Regions from separate parts of the Rahnella sp. CG8 genome, predicted to be linked through region 4. Evidence: predicted binding sites of a transcription regulator. Region 4 holds the regulator's gene; each other region holds the start of a gene.
The links. Region 4 encodes PurR, which represses purine synthesis genes. Its sites were predicted from a motif close to CANGCAAACGTTTGCNTG; they were not measured.
Positions count from the first base shown of each region.

Region 1: the regulator PurR is predicted to act here: its motif matches at 1,829-1,846, upstream of purE (5-(carboxyamino)imidazole ribonucleotide mutase).
Region 2: the regulator PurR is predicted to act here: its motif matches at 1,291-1,308, upstream of ypfJ (KPN_02809 family neutral zinc metallopeptidase).
Region 3: the regulator PurR is predicted to act here: its motif matches at 1,365-1,382, upstream of cvpA (colicin V production protein).

Region 1 covers NZ_JABAED010000004.1:168,217-171,352, reverse strand. The annotation lists gene ppiB (peptidylprolyl isomerase B) at 1-256, shown strand, start outside; gene lpxH (UDP-2,3-diacylglucosamine diphosphatase) at 268-990, shown strand; gene HGO41_RS05685 (MiaE family protein) at 1,102-1,734, opposite strand; gene purE (5-(carboxyamino)imidazole ribonucleotide mutase) at 1,915-2,424, shown strand; gene purK (5-(carboxyamino)imidazole ribonucleotide synthase) at 2,421-3,136, shown strand, end outside.
Region 2 covers NZ_JABAED010000004.1:196,762-199,897, forward strand. The annotation lists gene bamC (outer membrane protein assembly factor BamC) at 1-494, shown strand, start outside; gene purC (phosphoribosylaminoimidazolesuccinocarboxamide synthase) at 551-1,264, shown strand; gene ypfJ (KPN_02809 family neutral zinc metallopeptidase) at 1,484-2,356, shown strand; gene HGO41_RS05815 (DUF441 domain-containing protein) at 2,471-2,923, shown strand; gene HGO41_RS05820 (tRNA(Met) cytidine acetyltransferase TmcA) at 2,925-3,136, shown strand, end outside.
Region 3 covers NZ_JABAED010000001.1:340,608-343,743, forward strand. The annotation lists gene folC (bifunctional tetrahydrofolate synthase/dihydrofolate synthase) at 1-340, shown strand, start outside; gene dedD (cell division protein DedD) at 330-1,103, shown strand; gene cvpA (colicin V production protein) at 1,451-1,942, shown strand; gene purF (amidophosphoribosyltransferase) at 1,973-3,136, shown strand, end outside.
Region 4 covers NZ_JABAED010000023.1:66,412-69,547, reverse strand. The annotation lists gene HGO41_RS19440 (C40 family peptidase) at 1-756, shown strand, start outside; gene cydH (cytochrome bd-I oxidase subunit CydH) at 922-1,011, opposite strand; gene purR (HTH-type transcriptional repressor PurR) at 1,346-2,371, shown strand; gene punR (DNA-binding transcriptional activator PunR) at 2,408-3,136, opposite strand, start outside.

The DNA.
Region 1 (3,136 bases), on a different contig from region 4:
AGGCACGCTGGCGATGGCGCGTACCAACGATCCGCATTCCGCCACGGCACAGTTCTTCATCAACGTAACTGACAACGACTTCCTGAACCACAGTGGCAAAAACGCACAGGGTTGGGGCTACTGCGTATTCGCAGAAGTGGTTGAAGGTCAGGACGTGGTTGACGCGATCAAAGCCGTCAAAACCGGCCGCAGCGGTATGCACCAGGACGTTCCAAAAGAAGATGTTGTGATCAAAAGCGTCACAGTCAGCGAATAATCAACGTCGGGATGACCACGTTTTTTATCGCAGATATCCATCTTTGCGCACAGGAACCGGCAATCACTGCCGGTTTTCTGCGTTTTCTACGTGAAGATGCGCCGCAGGCCGACGCCCTGTACATTCTCGGTGACCTGTTCGAAGCCTGGATTGGCGACGACGATCCGCAGCCGCTTCACGCTGAAATCTCGGCGGCACTGAATCAGTTACACCAGCAAGGTGTGCCCTGCTTCTTCATTCACGGCAACCGCGATTTTCTGCTCGGCAGACGTTTCGCCCGCGAGAGCCTGATGACGTTGCTGCCGGAGAAAAAAGTGCTGGAACTGTACGGACGCCGCGTCCTGATCCTGCACGGCGATACACTGTGCACCGACGATGTCGCGTATCAGAACTTCCGCAAAAAAGTCCACAACCCGCTGATCCAGAAACTTTTCCTGATGCTGCCGCTGAAATGGCGACTGGCGATTGCCGCCAGAATGCGCGCCAACAGCAAGGCGTCAAACCAGGGCAAATCACTGGAAATTATGGATGTGAACCCGCAGGCGGTGGTCAGCGAAATGCAGATGGCAGGCGTGGAGTGGATGATTCACGGTCACACCCATCGTCCGGCAATTCACGATGTGCCGCTGGGGAATAAAACCGGCCACCGCGTGGTACTCGGCGCATGGCACGAAGAAGGCTCGATGGTGAAAGTCACCGCCGATAACGTCGAGCTGATCAGCTTCCCGTTTTGAGTCACCTCAAAGTTACCCAAAATAATTTGAGTTGCTGGAAGGCGACAAGCTCATGAATCCCTGGGAGCTTAGCTGACTAAGTGACCGGGGTGAATGAGCGCAGTCAACGCATCAGCAGCCCGAAGTATGAAGGGTAACGGGTACGCCTGAATGGAAGCGGAATTGTTCGTCCGGCGTGAGGATCAGTTCCGCTTCAATCCTGCCAAACTCCTCTACCCGCTCACTGATATCCGTTCCGGCATATTGCTCCGCCAGCGCCAGATAATCGGCAAAATGCCGTGATTCTGAACGCAGCAATGAGGTGTAAAAACGCGACAAGGTTTCGTCGAGATGCGGCGCAATTTTGGCAAAACGCTCACAGGATCGCGCTTCTATGTACGCCCCGATAATCAGCCGGTCGACCAGAATATTCAGATCATCGTGATGACGGGTATGTTTGATCATACCGCTGGCGTAGCGCGAGGGGGAAAGCTGGGTATAAGTAATATTGCGCTTTTGCATGATTTCCACCACTTGTTCGAAGTGATGAAGCTCTTCACGCGCCAGACGCGCCGCACAAAACAGCAGCTCGGTGCGATCCAGATATTTGGTCATCAGGCTCATCGCCGTGGCCGCCGCTTTCTTTTCACAGTTAGCGTGGTCGATCAGCATCACCGTCTGATTTTCCAGCGCCACATCCACCCACAGAGCGGGTGTTTCACAGTGAAGAAAATCATAAATCGGTGCCAGTAAAGCCTGCGTCATAAATCAGTTTCCAATGAAGTTTGTCATTAATATATTGGTTTGGATTATACAAATCTGCCGCCAACTTCTCATCAAAAATGCGCCGTTTTCCGGCGACGCAACCGTTTTCCTCCCTCACGGAGCGTGCTATCATTTGCGCCCTCGCAGTTTCTATTTCCGAATCACAGGAGCTTTACAGACATGTCATCCAACGTTACCCCGGCAAAAATCGCCATCGTTATGGGGTCTAAAAGTGACTGGGCGACCATGCAGTTCGCCGCCGACGTCCTCACAACGCTGAATATTCCTTTCCATGTCGATATCGTCTCCGCTCACCGTACGCCGGACAAATTGTTTACTTTCGCTGAGCAGGCTTCCGCTAACGGTTTTGATGTGATCATCGCGGGTGCCGGTGGCGCAGCGCATTTACCGGGCATGCTGGCGGCGAAAACGCTGGTGCCGGTGCTGGGCGTGCCGGTGCAAAGTGCTGCACTCAGTGGCATCGACAGTCTCTATTCCATTGTGCAAATGCCGCGTGGTATTCCGGTCGGTACGCTGGCGATCGGTAAAGCCGGTGCCGCAAACGCCGCATTGCTGGCGGCACAGATTCTTGCACTGCACGATGCTGAGATTGCCAAAAACCTGGCCGCGTGGCGCACCGCACAAACTGACGAAGTGCTGAATAACCCCGACCCGCGGGAGGAAGCATGAAACCGGTTTGCGTACTCGGAAACGGCCAGTTAGGCCGAATGCTGCGTCAGGCCGGTGAACCGCTGGGCATCGCCGTCTATCCTGTCGGCCTTGATGCTGAACCGGAAGCCGTGCCGTATCAGCAAAGCGTGATCACCGCTGAAATCGAACGCTGGCCGGAAACGGCGCTGACCCGCGAACTGGCGACGCACAATGCGTTCGTTAACCGCGACATTTTCCCGCGTCTGGCCGATCGCCTGACGCAAAAACAGTTGCTCGACCAGCTCGGTCTGGCGACTGCGCCGTGGCAATTGCTGGCCGATGCCGCCGAATGGCCGCAGGTATTCTCCCGGCTTGGCCAACTGGCGATTGTGAAACGTCGCGTCGGCGGGTACGACGGCCGGGGTCAGTGGCGTCTGCGTTCTGGTGAAGAAAATACCCTGCCGCAGGATTGCTATGGCGAATGCATCGTTGAGCAGGGTATCAACTTCTCCGGTGAAGTTTCGCTGGTGGGCGCGCGAGGTCACGATGGTAAAACCGTGTTTTATCCGCTGACCCATAACCTGCATCAGGACGGCATTCTGCGCACCAGTGTTGTGCTGCCGCAGCCGGATGCCGCCCTGCAACAGCAGGCAGAAAACATGCTGTCAGCGATCATGAACGAACTGAATTATGTCGGTGTGATGGCAATGGAGTGTTTCGTGGTCAGCGAAGGTTTGCTGATCAATGAGCT
Region 2 (3,136 bases), on a different contig from region 4:
ATAAACCTGTGACCTCTTCTGCTGAAATCCAGCGTTACAACAGCCAGATGATGAACGCCATCACGGCGAACCTGGATAAAGTGCAGCAGGATACTCAGGCACGCCTCGACAACCGTCGTGTTGGTGAGATTGATGTTCAGAGCGGTGCAGATGATACCGGCCTGCCGGTGCTGATTGTTCGTGAGAGCTACGGTGTTGTGTGGGATCGCCTGCCAAATGCCCTGACAAAAGTCGGCATGAAAGTGACCGACAGCAGCCGTCCGCAAGGCACATTGTCTGTGACCTACAAACCGCTGAATGACGATGCGTGGCAGACACTGGGTGCGAAAGATCCGGGGCTGACTTCCGGTGATTACAAACTTCAGGTTGGCGACCTCGACAACCGTAGTAGTTTGCAGTTCCTTGATCCAAAAGGACATGCTCTCAGCCAGTCGCAGAACGATGCGATGGTGGCGGTCATGCAGGCCGCGTTTAGCCAGAGTAACGCAAAATAATACCAAGGGGCTCCGGCCCCTTTTTACATCTGTTTTTTCCACTGGAGTAAGTAAAGATGCAAAAGTTAGCTGAGTTGTATCGCGGCAAGGCGAAAACCGTCTACACCACCGAAAACCCGGACCTTCTGGTACTGGAGTTCCGTAACGATACGTCAGCACTGGATGGTCAGCGTATTGAGCAGTTCGACCGTAAAGGCATGGTTAACAATAAATTTAACCATTTCATCATGGCTAAGCTGGAAGAAGCCGGTATTCCTACTCAAATGGAACGCCTGCTGTCTGACACCGAAGTGCTGGTGAAAAAACTGGATATGGTCCCGGTTGAATGCGTGATCCGTAACCGTGCTGCTGGTTCGCTGGTAAAACGTCTGGGCATTGAAGAAGGTCTGGAACTGAACCCACCGTTGTTCGATTTGTTCCTCAAAAATGACGCCATGCACGACCCGATGATCAACGAATCGTATTGCAAGACGTTTGGCTGGGTGAACGAAGAAAACCTCGCGCGCATGAAAGAGCTGAGCTACAAAGCCAACGACGTGCTGAGCAAACTGTTTGATGATGCCGGTCTGATCCTGGTCGACTTCAAACTGGAATTCGGTCTGTTCAACGGGGAAGTGGTGCTCGGTGATGAGTTCTCTCCTGACGGCAGCCGCCTGTGGGATAAAGAAACCCTGAACAAAATGGACAAAGACCGTTACCGCCAGAGCCTGGGTGGCCTGATCGAAGCTTACGAAGAAGTCGCTCACCGTATCGGTGTGAAACTGGACTAAGCTGCACGTTATTTTTTTAGCCAGACTACGCAATCGTTTACGCGGTATGCACTAAACGGGTGATGGCCTCCGTCACCCGTTCTCTTTCCTGCATTTAATTTTCTTGTTTTAACACTGATTCCTTTCATTTAATTCCTCCGCCACTAAACTTACGTCCTTTCGCAGATGGTATTAACTGCGTGTGCTGGCTAGTCTTAAAAAAACAGGTTGGAGGTATCTATGCGTTGGCAAGGGCGTCGCGAAAGCGACAATGTAGAAGACAGACGCGGACAGGGATCTAACGGCGGCGGTTTAGGCGGCGGAGGAATGCGCCTGCCGATCCGTGGCAAAAGCGGTATCGTGATCATCATCGTGGTGCTGGTGGCCGGGTATTACGGTATCGACCTCACTCCGCTGATTGACGGCGGTCAGTCCGGCGGCATGCAGCAAACACAGTCACAATCCATCAGCCCGAAAGATGACGAGCAGGCAAAATTCACCTCGGTGATCCTCGCTTCGACGGAAGACACCTGGAAAGAGATTTTCCAGCGGCAGGGCATGACTTATCGTGAACCCAAACTGGTGATGTATCGCGGCGCGACCCGCACCGGTTGTGGCACCGGCCAGTCAGTGATGGGGCCGTTCTATTGTCCGGCGGACAGCACGGTGTATATCGATCTGTCGTTCTATCAGGAATTGCAGAACAAACTCGGCGCGGGCGGTGATTTTGCGCAGGGCTATGTGGTGGCGCACGAAGTCGGCCACCATGTGCAGAATTTGCTGGGCACCGAACGCAAGGTTCGCGAGATGCAGCAGGGCGCGTCGCAGACTGTGGTAAATCAGTTGTCGGTGAAAATGGAATTACAGGCTGACTGTTACGCCGGTGTCTGGGGGCACGCGATGCAGCAGCAAAATGTTCTCGAAGAGGGCGATCTGAAAGAAGCGCTGGATGCCGCGCAGGCCATCGGCGATGACCGGTTGCAACAGCAAAGTCAGGGGCGCGTGGTGCCGGACAGCTTCACTCACGGTACTTCCCAGCAGCGTTATACCTGGTTCAAACGCGGCTTCGATACCGGTAATCCGGATCAGTGTAATACCTTTGCCAGCCGCTGATTAAGTGGCAGGAAGCGCTGGTCTGCTGCTAAAAACTGTTCAATAATCAATGACCGATCCAGAGAGGCTCCCCGGGCCTCTCTTTCATTTTCATGTTGAACCGCTGGGAATGCCATGGCTTTTCTCGATCCAACCCTATTGATCTTACTTGTTTTCGCTGGTCTGGGCATTATCAGCCACAACAGCGCCGTCACCATCGCAATGTTCTTCCTCCTCACGGTGCGTATTACGCCACTGAACAGTTTTTTTCCGTGGATAGAAAAATACGGCCTGACTATCGGCATTATTATTCTGACCATTGGCGTGATGGCGCCGATTGCCAGCGGAAAAATCAGCGCCAGCACCATGGTGCATTCTTTCCTCCACTGGAAATCTATTGTCGCCATTCTGGTGGGTGTGCTGGTGTCGTGGCTTGGCGGACGTGGCCTGACGCTGATGGGTACGCAGCCGCATCTGGTGGCTGGCCTGTTAGTCGGCACCGTGCTGGGCGTGGCGTTGTTTAAAGGCGTACCGGTCGGGCCGCTGATTGCTGCCGGTCTGTTATCGATGATTGTCGGGAAAACCTGACATGTCTGCGACGTTGCTACAGCAGCAGATGCAGCGGCTGGGTGTCCGGCGTTTGCTGGTGTTCAGTGGCGGGACGCAGTGGTGTGAACAACAGGCTGTTCTGTTCGCTGCCCAAAGTGCCGGTGACTGGCTGTGGCTGAGTGATTCACCGCCTGATGGCGTCACATCCTGCCCGCCTTCAGTTGCGCAGACGTTGCTCGGACAGGACATTTT
Region 3 (3,136 bases), on a different contig from region 4:
GTATCTGGCCGGACGTCTGGCGGAACAGCCGCGAAAGGGTGGCAAAGTGCGTGCCGTCGTCGGAATGTTGAAAGACAAAGATATTGCCGGTACGCTGGCTTGCCTGTCGCCGCAGGTGGATGAATGGTATTGCGCGCCGCTGGAAGGCCCGCGCGGGGCCAGTGTCGAAGAACTGACCGTCCATCTGCCGCAGGCGCGCCAGTTTGATGATGTGGAGTCTGCCTGGAAACAGGCTATGCAGGAGGCGGCTCCTCAGGATATTGTGATTGTCTGCGGCTCGTTCCATACCGTAGCTCACGTAATGGATGCTATAGACACGGGGAAAACCAGTGGCAAGTAAGTTTCAAAATCGTCTGGTCGGGACGGTCATTCTGGTGGCACTGGGTGTCATCATTTTGCCTGGTTTACTCGACGGCAAGAAAAAGCATTACGAAGACGAATTTGCGTCTATTCCATTGGTGCCAAAACCGGGTGATGTTGAGGAACAGGACTCGGTGCCACCGGTCACGCAATCTTTGCCTGCTCAGCCGCCGGAAGGTGCCGATCAGATGATGAATGGTGAACAGGACGATACAAGTCCTGCCAATAACACCAACGCCGCCAATCATGGCAATGTGGCGCCGGGTAATACCACGATAGAAGCGCCGCCGGTCACCACACTGCCTGAGCAGAAAAAACCGGTGCAGCCTGCTCCTCAAAAACCCAAAGTGATCGAACCGAAACCGATGGTGGAAGCGAAGCCAACGGTGAAACCGAAGCCGGTCGAACAGCCAAAACCGGTTGAACAACCGAAGGCCGTTGCTGAACAGCCAAAACCGGTTGAACAGCCGAAGGCTGCGCCGGCAGAAAAAGCGCCGACAGGGCAGTCTTATGTGGTGCAGCTTGGCGCATTGAAAAATGCCGCCAAAGCCAATGAGATTGTGGCGAATCTGCGGTTGTCTGGTTTCCGTGCTTACACAGTGCCTGCAACACCGGTACAGGGGCAGATCACGCGCCTGTACGTCGGCCCGGATGCCTCGAAGCAAAAACTCGAAGCGTCACTTCCGCAACTGCAACAGCTGAGCGGATTGGGTGGGCAGGTTCGCGCTTACTCCGCACACTGACTTTGCTCCTCCCCCTGCGAAGGGGGAGGCGGGGAGGGGGTTTAGCGGGCAACGCCAGATTCAACGTTGCCATTAATACCCCACCCCAACCCTCCCCTTCGCAGGGGAGGGAGTCGTTAAAACATAAAAAATACCACGGAGGGCACAAGCGATTTGTGCCCTTTTTCTATAAGATCCTCTGGTTGGATTTTTATAGGTTTATGCTGCGATTGAGGTTTTTTTAATCGCTATTATTAATTTGTCTGACCGGCTGATTTCCCCTACGCAAACGTTTTCTTTTTCTGTTAGAATTCGCCGCGAACTGGATGCCGGGGCAGATGTGACTGGATTAGACACTGGAATAGTTAATGGTCTGGATTGATTACGTCATTATTGCGGTTATCGGATTTTCTGCTTTAGTCAGTTTGATCCGTGGCTTTGTTCGTGAGGCTTTATCGCTGGTAACCTGGGCTTGCGCCTTTTTTGTTGCCAGCCATTATTACCCTTACCTCGCCATCTACTTCACACGTTTCGAAGATGAGTTAGTTCGAAACGGGATCGCAATTGCCATCTTGTTCATCGCGACGTTGATCGTAGGTGCAATTGTCAACTATGTGATTGGTTCACTGGTTGAAAGAACCGGGTTGTCCGGCACTGACAGGGTGTTAGGTGTGTGCTTCGGCGCACTGCGCGGGGTGTTAATTGTCTCCGCGATGCTGTTCTTCCTCGATACTTTTACCGGTTTTTCGCAAAGTGAAGACTGGAAACAATCCCAGTTGATCCCACAGTTCAGTTATATCATCAGGTGGTTCTTTGACTACCTGCAGAGCACGTCGAGTTTCTTGCCAAAACATATTTAGTTTTGGCAGCGCTGAAGAGGAAAAGACAACATGTGCGGTATTGTCGGTATCGCCGGTTTCATGCCGGTAAACCAGTCGATTTATGACGCGTTAACGGTGTTACAACACCGTGGTCAGGATGCCGCAGGCATCACCACCATCGACGCGAATAATAACTTCCGTTTACGTAAAGCGAATGGCCTGGTGAAGGATGTTTTCGAAGCCCGCCATATGCAACGCTTACAGGGCAACATGGGTATCGGCCATGTGCGCTACCCAACGGCTGGCAGTTCCAGCGCTTCAGAAGCTCAACCCTTTTACGTCAACTCTCCGTTCGGCATTACCCTTGCCCATAACGGCAACCTGACCAATGCTCACGAATTGCGCAGCAACCTGTTCGAAGGCCAGCGCCGTCATGTGAACACCACGTCCGATTCTGAGATCCTGCTCAATATCCTGGCGAGTGAACTGGATCGTTTCCAGCATTACCCGCTGGAAGCTGACAACATTTTTGCTGCGGTTGCCGCAGTGAATCTGAAAATCCGTGGTGCCTACGCGTGTGTGGCGATGATTATCGGTCATGGCATGCTGGCGTTCCGTGACCCGCACGGTATCCGTCCGCTGGTTATCGGTAAACGTACGCTGGAAGATGGCCGTAATGAGTACATGGTGGCTTCTGAGAGTGTGGCACTCGATACGCTGGGCTTTGAGTTCCTGCGCGATGTTGCGCCGGGTGAAGCGGTGTATATCACCGAAAAAGGTCAGTTGTTCACCCGTATGTGTGCCGAGAACCCGCAGTACAATCCGTGCCTGTTCGAATACGTGTATTTCGCGCGTCCGGATTCCTTCATCGATAAAATTTCCGTCTACAGCGCCCGTGTTCGTATGGGTGAAAAGCTGGGCGCGAAAATTGCCCGTGAATGGGAAGACCTGGATATTGACGTGGTGATCCCGATCCCGGAAACCTCCTGCGATATCGCGCTGGAAATCGCCCGCATCCTGGATAAACCGTACCGTCAGGGATTTGTGAAAAACCGCTATGTCGGCCGTACCTTTATCATGCCGGGCCAGCAGGAACGCCGTAAATCTGTACGCCGTAAACTGAACGCTAACCGCGCTGAATTCCGTGATAAAAACGTGTTGCTGGTGGATGACTCCATCGTGCGTGGCACCACCTCTCAACAGATTGTTGAGATGGCGCGTGAAGCCGGAGCG
Region 4 (3,136 bases):
AAAACGGTGGCCGCGAAAACCAGTAAAAAAACTAAAATCGCGCCAGTGACAGAACAAAAAATTCAGGACAAGAATTCGAAGAAGAAAGTTAAAAGTACCGAACTGGCTAAACGAAAGACCACGACGGAGAAAAGTGTCAAAACGACCCGGGCCGAAAGTAAAAAAGAAAAGACACTGAAGACCACGCGGGCCGAAAGCAAAACAGAGAAACACGCCAAAACCCGTTCACTCGCGAAAAACAGCACGGAAAGGGTCAGTAAAAAAGAAGCGTATGGCCGGCACCGTAAAGGTAAAAAGCCCGAAGAAGACAGCAAACCGATTACGCTAAGTGCAACGCATAAAAAACGCTATCAGCATGCCCAGCAAACGGCGATGACCAAACTGATGCATCAGGTAGGAAAACCATATCGCTGGGGCGGAACCTCGCCGAATACCGGTTTTGATTGCAGCGGCTTAGTCTATTACGCCTACAAAGATTTGATCCGTATTAAAATGCCACGCACAGCGAATGAAATGTATCACCTGCGCGATGCGGCTCCGGTCAAACGCGGCGAACTTGAAAGCGGTGATCTGGTGTTCTTCAGAATCAATAACCGCGGCGCTGCAGACCATGTTGGTGTTTACGTGGGGAACGGCAAGTTTATTCAGTCTCCAAGAACGGGCGAAGACATTAAAATCACCTCTCTCGGCGACGATTACTGGCAAGATCATTATGTGGGTGCACGCCGGGTAATGACGCCGAAAACGATCCGATAATAAACAATTCGTTAAGTCTGAAGTTTCGCTAATCAGCCATTGAATAGCATTTAACGAAGAGTTTCTGCAGGGAAGAGTATCGGCGGTAACGGCCACTGCGTAAAATTGAAAAGGGCGATTCCTGTAACAGGAATCGCCCTTTTTTATAGCGGTTCACTTACTGAATCAGTTCATCACCGCAGTGAAGCTGAAAGCGATAATCATAAGCAAAGCGCATACCGTGGTGATCAACGATAATTTCAGGTTGCTGTCCATCAAACCCCCCTTTCGGATCAAATTGTGGCATTTTTTAAGCCACACTAATTGTGTGCCAGCGCATTTTCGCATAATTAACATTTAAAATCTTGTGCTGAATGACAATGTATCCCTGAGAATTTTACTTCCACTTTCCTGCATTATAAGAGAAAATTGTCGGTTAACACGCCTGTGTGCCGGTTGATTTCACCCGAGAGCATTTCACGCCTCATTCTGAAGAATCCACCCAACGATTTCACTGCCCTTTTAGAAGCCAGCAGTGAGATCCACGCAAGCAAACGATTAACATAATGCTAACGTGCTGAAACACGTGAGTTCAGGAGTCATTGTTTACATGGCAACGATTAAAGATGTCGCAAAGCGCGCTGGCGTTTCCACTACAACCGTGTCGCACGTCATCAATAAAACACGTTTCGTCGCCGAAGAAACCAAAGAAGCGGTTCTCCTTGCAATCAAAGAGTTACATTACTCGCCGAGTGCTGTAGCCCGCAGTCTGAAGGTCAATAACACCAAAACGATCGGTCTGCTTGCCACCTCCAGCGAAGCGCCCTATTTTGCCGAAGTGATTGAAGCCGTAGAAAACAGCTGCTTCTCCAAAGGCTATACGCTGATTTTGTGTAACTCGCATAATAATCTGGAAAAACAACAAGCCTACCTGCAAATGCTGGCGCAAAAACGCGTCGATGGCTTGCTGGTGATGTGCGCGGAATATCCTGATGAGTTGCTCAATATGCTCGAGGAGCACCGTTCGATCCCAATGGTGGTCATGGACTGGGGCGAAGCGCGTAAGAACTTCACCGACAGCATTATTGATAATGCTTTCGAAGGGGGTTACATGGCCGGGCGTTATCTGATTGAACGCGGTCATCGTGATATTGGGGTGATCCCGGGCCAACTGGCACGTAATACCGGCGGTGGCCGCTTCCAGGGTTTTGTGAAAGCACTGACTGAAGCCAATATTCCGCTGCGTGACGAATGGGTGGTTCAGGGCGATTTCGAGCCGGAATCGGGCTATCAGGCGATGCATAAAATTCTGATGCAGAAGCACCGCCCGACTGCCGTATTCTGTGGTGGCGATGTGATGGCAATGGGCGCAATCTGTGCCGCAGACGAACTGGGCCTGCGCGTTCCTCAGGATATTTCCGTGATCGGTTACGACAATGTGCGTAACGCCCGTTACTTCTCCCCCGCGCTGACAACCGTGCATCAGCCGAAAGAACGTCTGGGTGAAATGGCCTTTACCATGTTGCTGGACAGAATTGTCAGTAAGCGTGAAGAGTCTCAGACCATTGAGGTGCATCCGAAACTGGTCGAACGCCGTTCCGTAGCCGATGGTCCGTACCGCGATTACCGCCGTTAACAGATATCGAACGCCTGCAGATGCAGGCGTTTTTTTCTAATCACGCAGCCATTCCTGATTCATGGTTTCTGTATCGCCCATATATTCCAGCAACCAGGCCAGCGAGGGTGACGGATTGCTTTGATCCCACGTCAGGCAACACGGGCTGTCGGGAAACGTATTTTCCAGCGTCAGCACCTGCAACTTTTTCTGTTCTATCCACGGCGTGACGCGATGAACCGGCATCATACCCACGCATAAGCCTTCGGTCAGGCATTCCAGCGCACAGGTCCAGTCTGGCACGACCAGCCGCCGCTGGTTATCAAGCGTCCATGTATCCCGCTTAGGCAATGTCCGGGAGGTGTCTTCCAGACAGAGTGCAGGATAAGGCCGCAACTCATCATCATTCAGCGCGCCGGATAACTGAGCCAGCAGATGTTGCGGGCTGACGACGCAATGCCAGTCCATAAATCCCATGTCACGAAAACTGAAGCCCCCGCCAACCGGTACCGCGCGTGTAGCACCGATCGCCACGTCTGCCCGCCCGTCAACCAGCGCATCCCAGACACCATTAAACACTTCTGAGTGAATAATGAGTTCGGTGTCCGCAAAATGGCGGTAGAAATCGAGCACCAGACGCCGTGTCCGTGCGGGTTTTACAATCCGGTCAACCGCCACACGTAATTCGCCGCGCCAGCCGTTCGCCACCTGCTGACACTGCCGGCGCGTGGCTATCATTTTTTTTGTCAGAATCCGCGCTTCATCGACAAAAACCTTTCCCGCAGG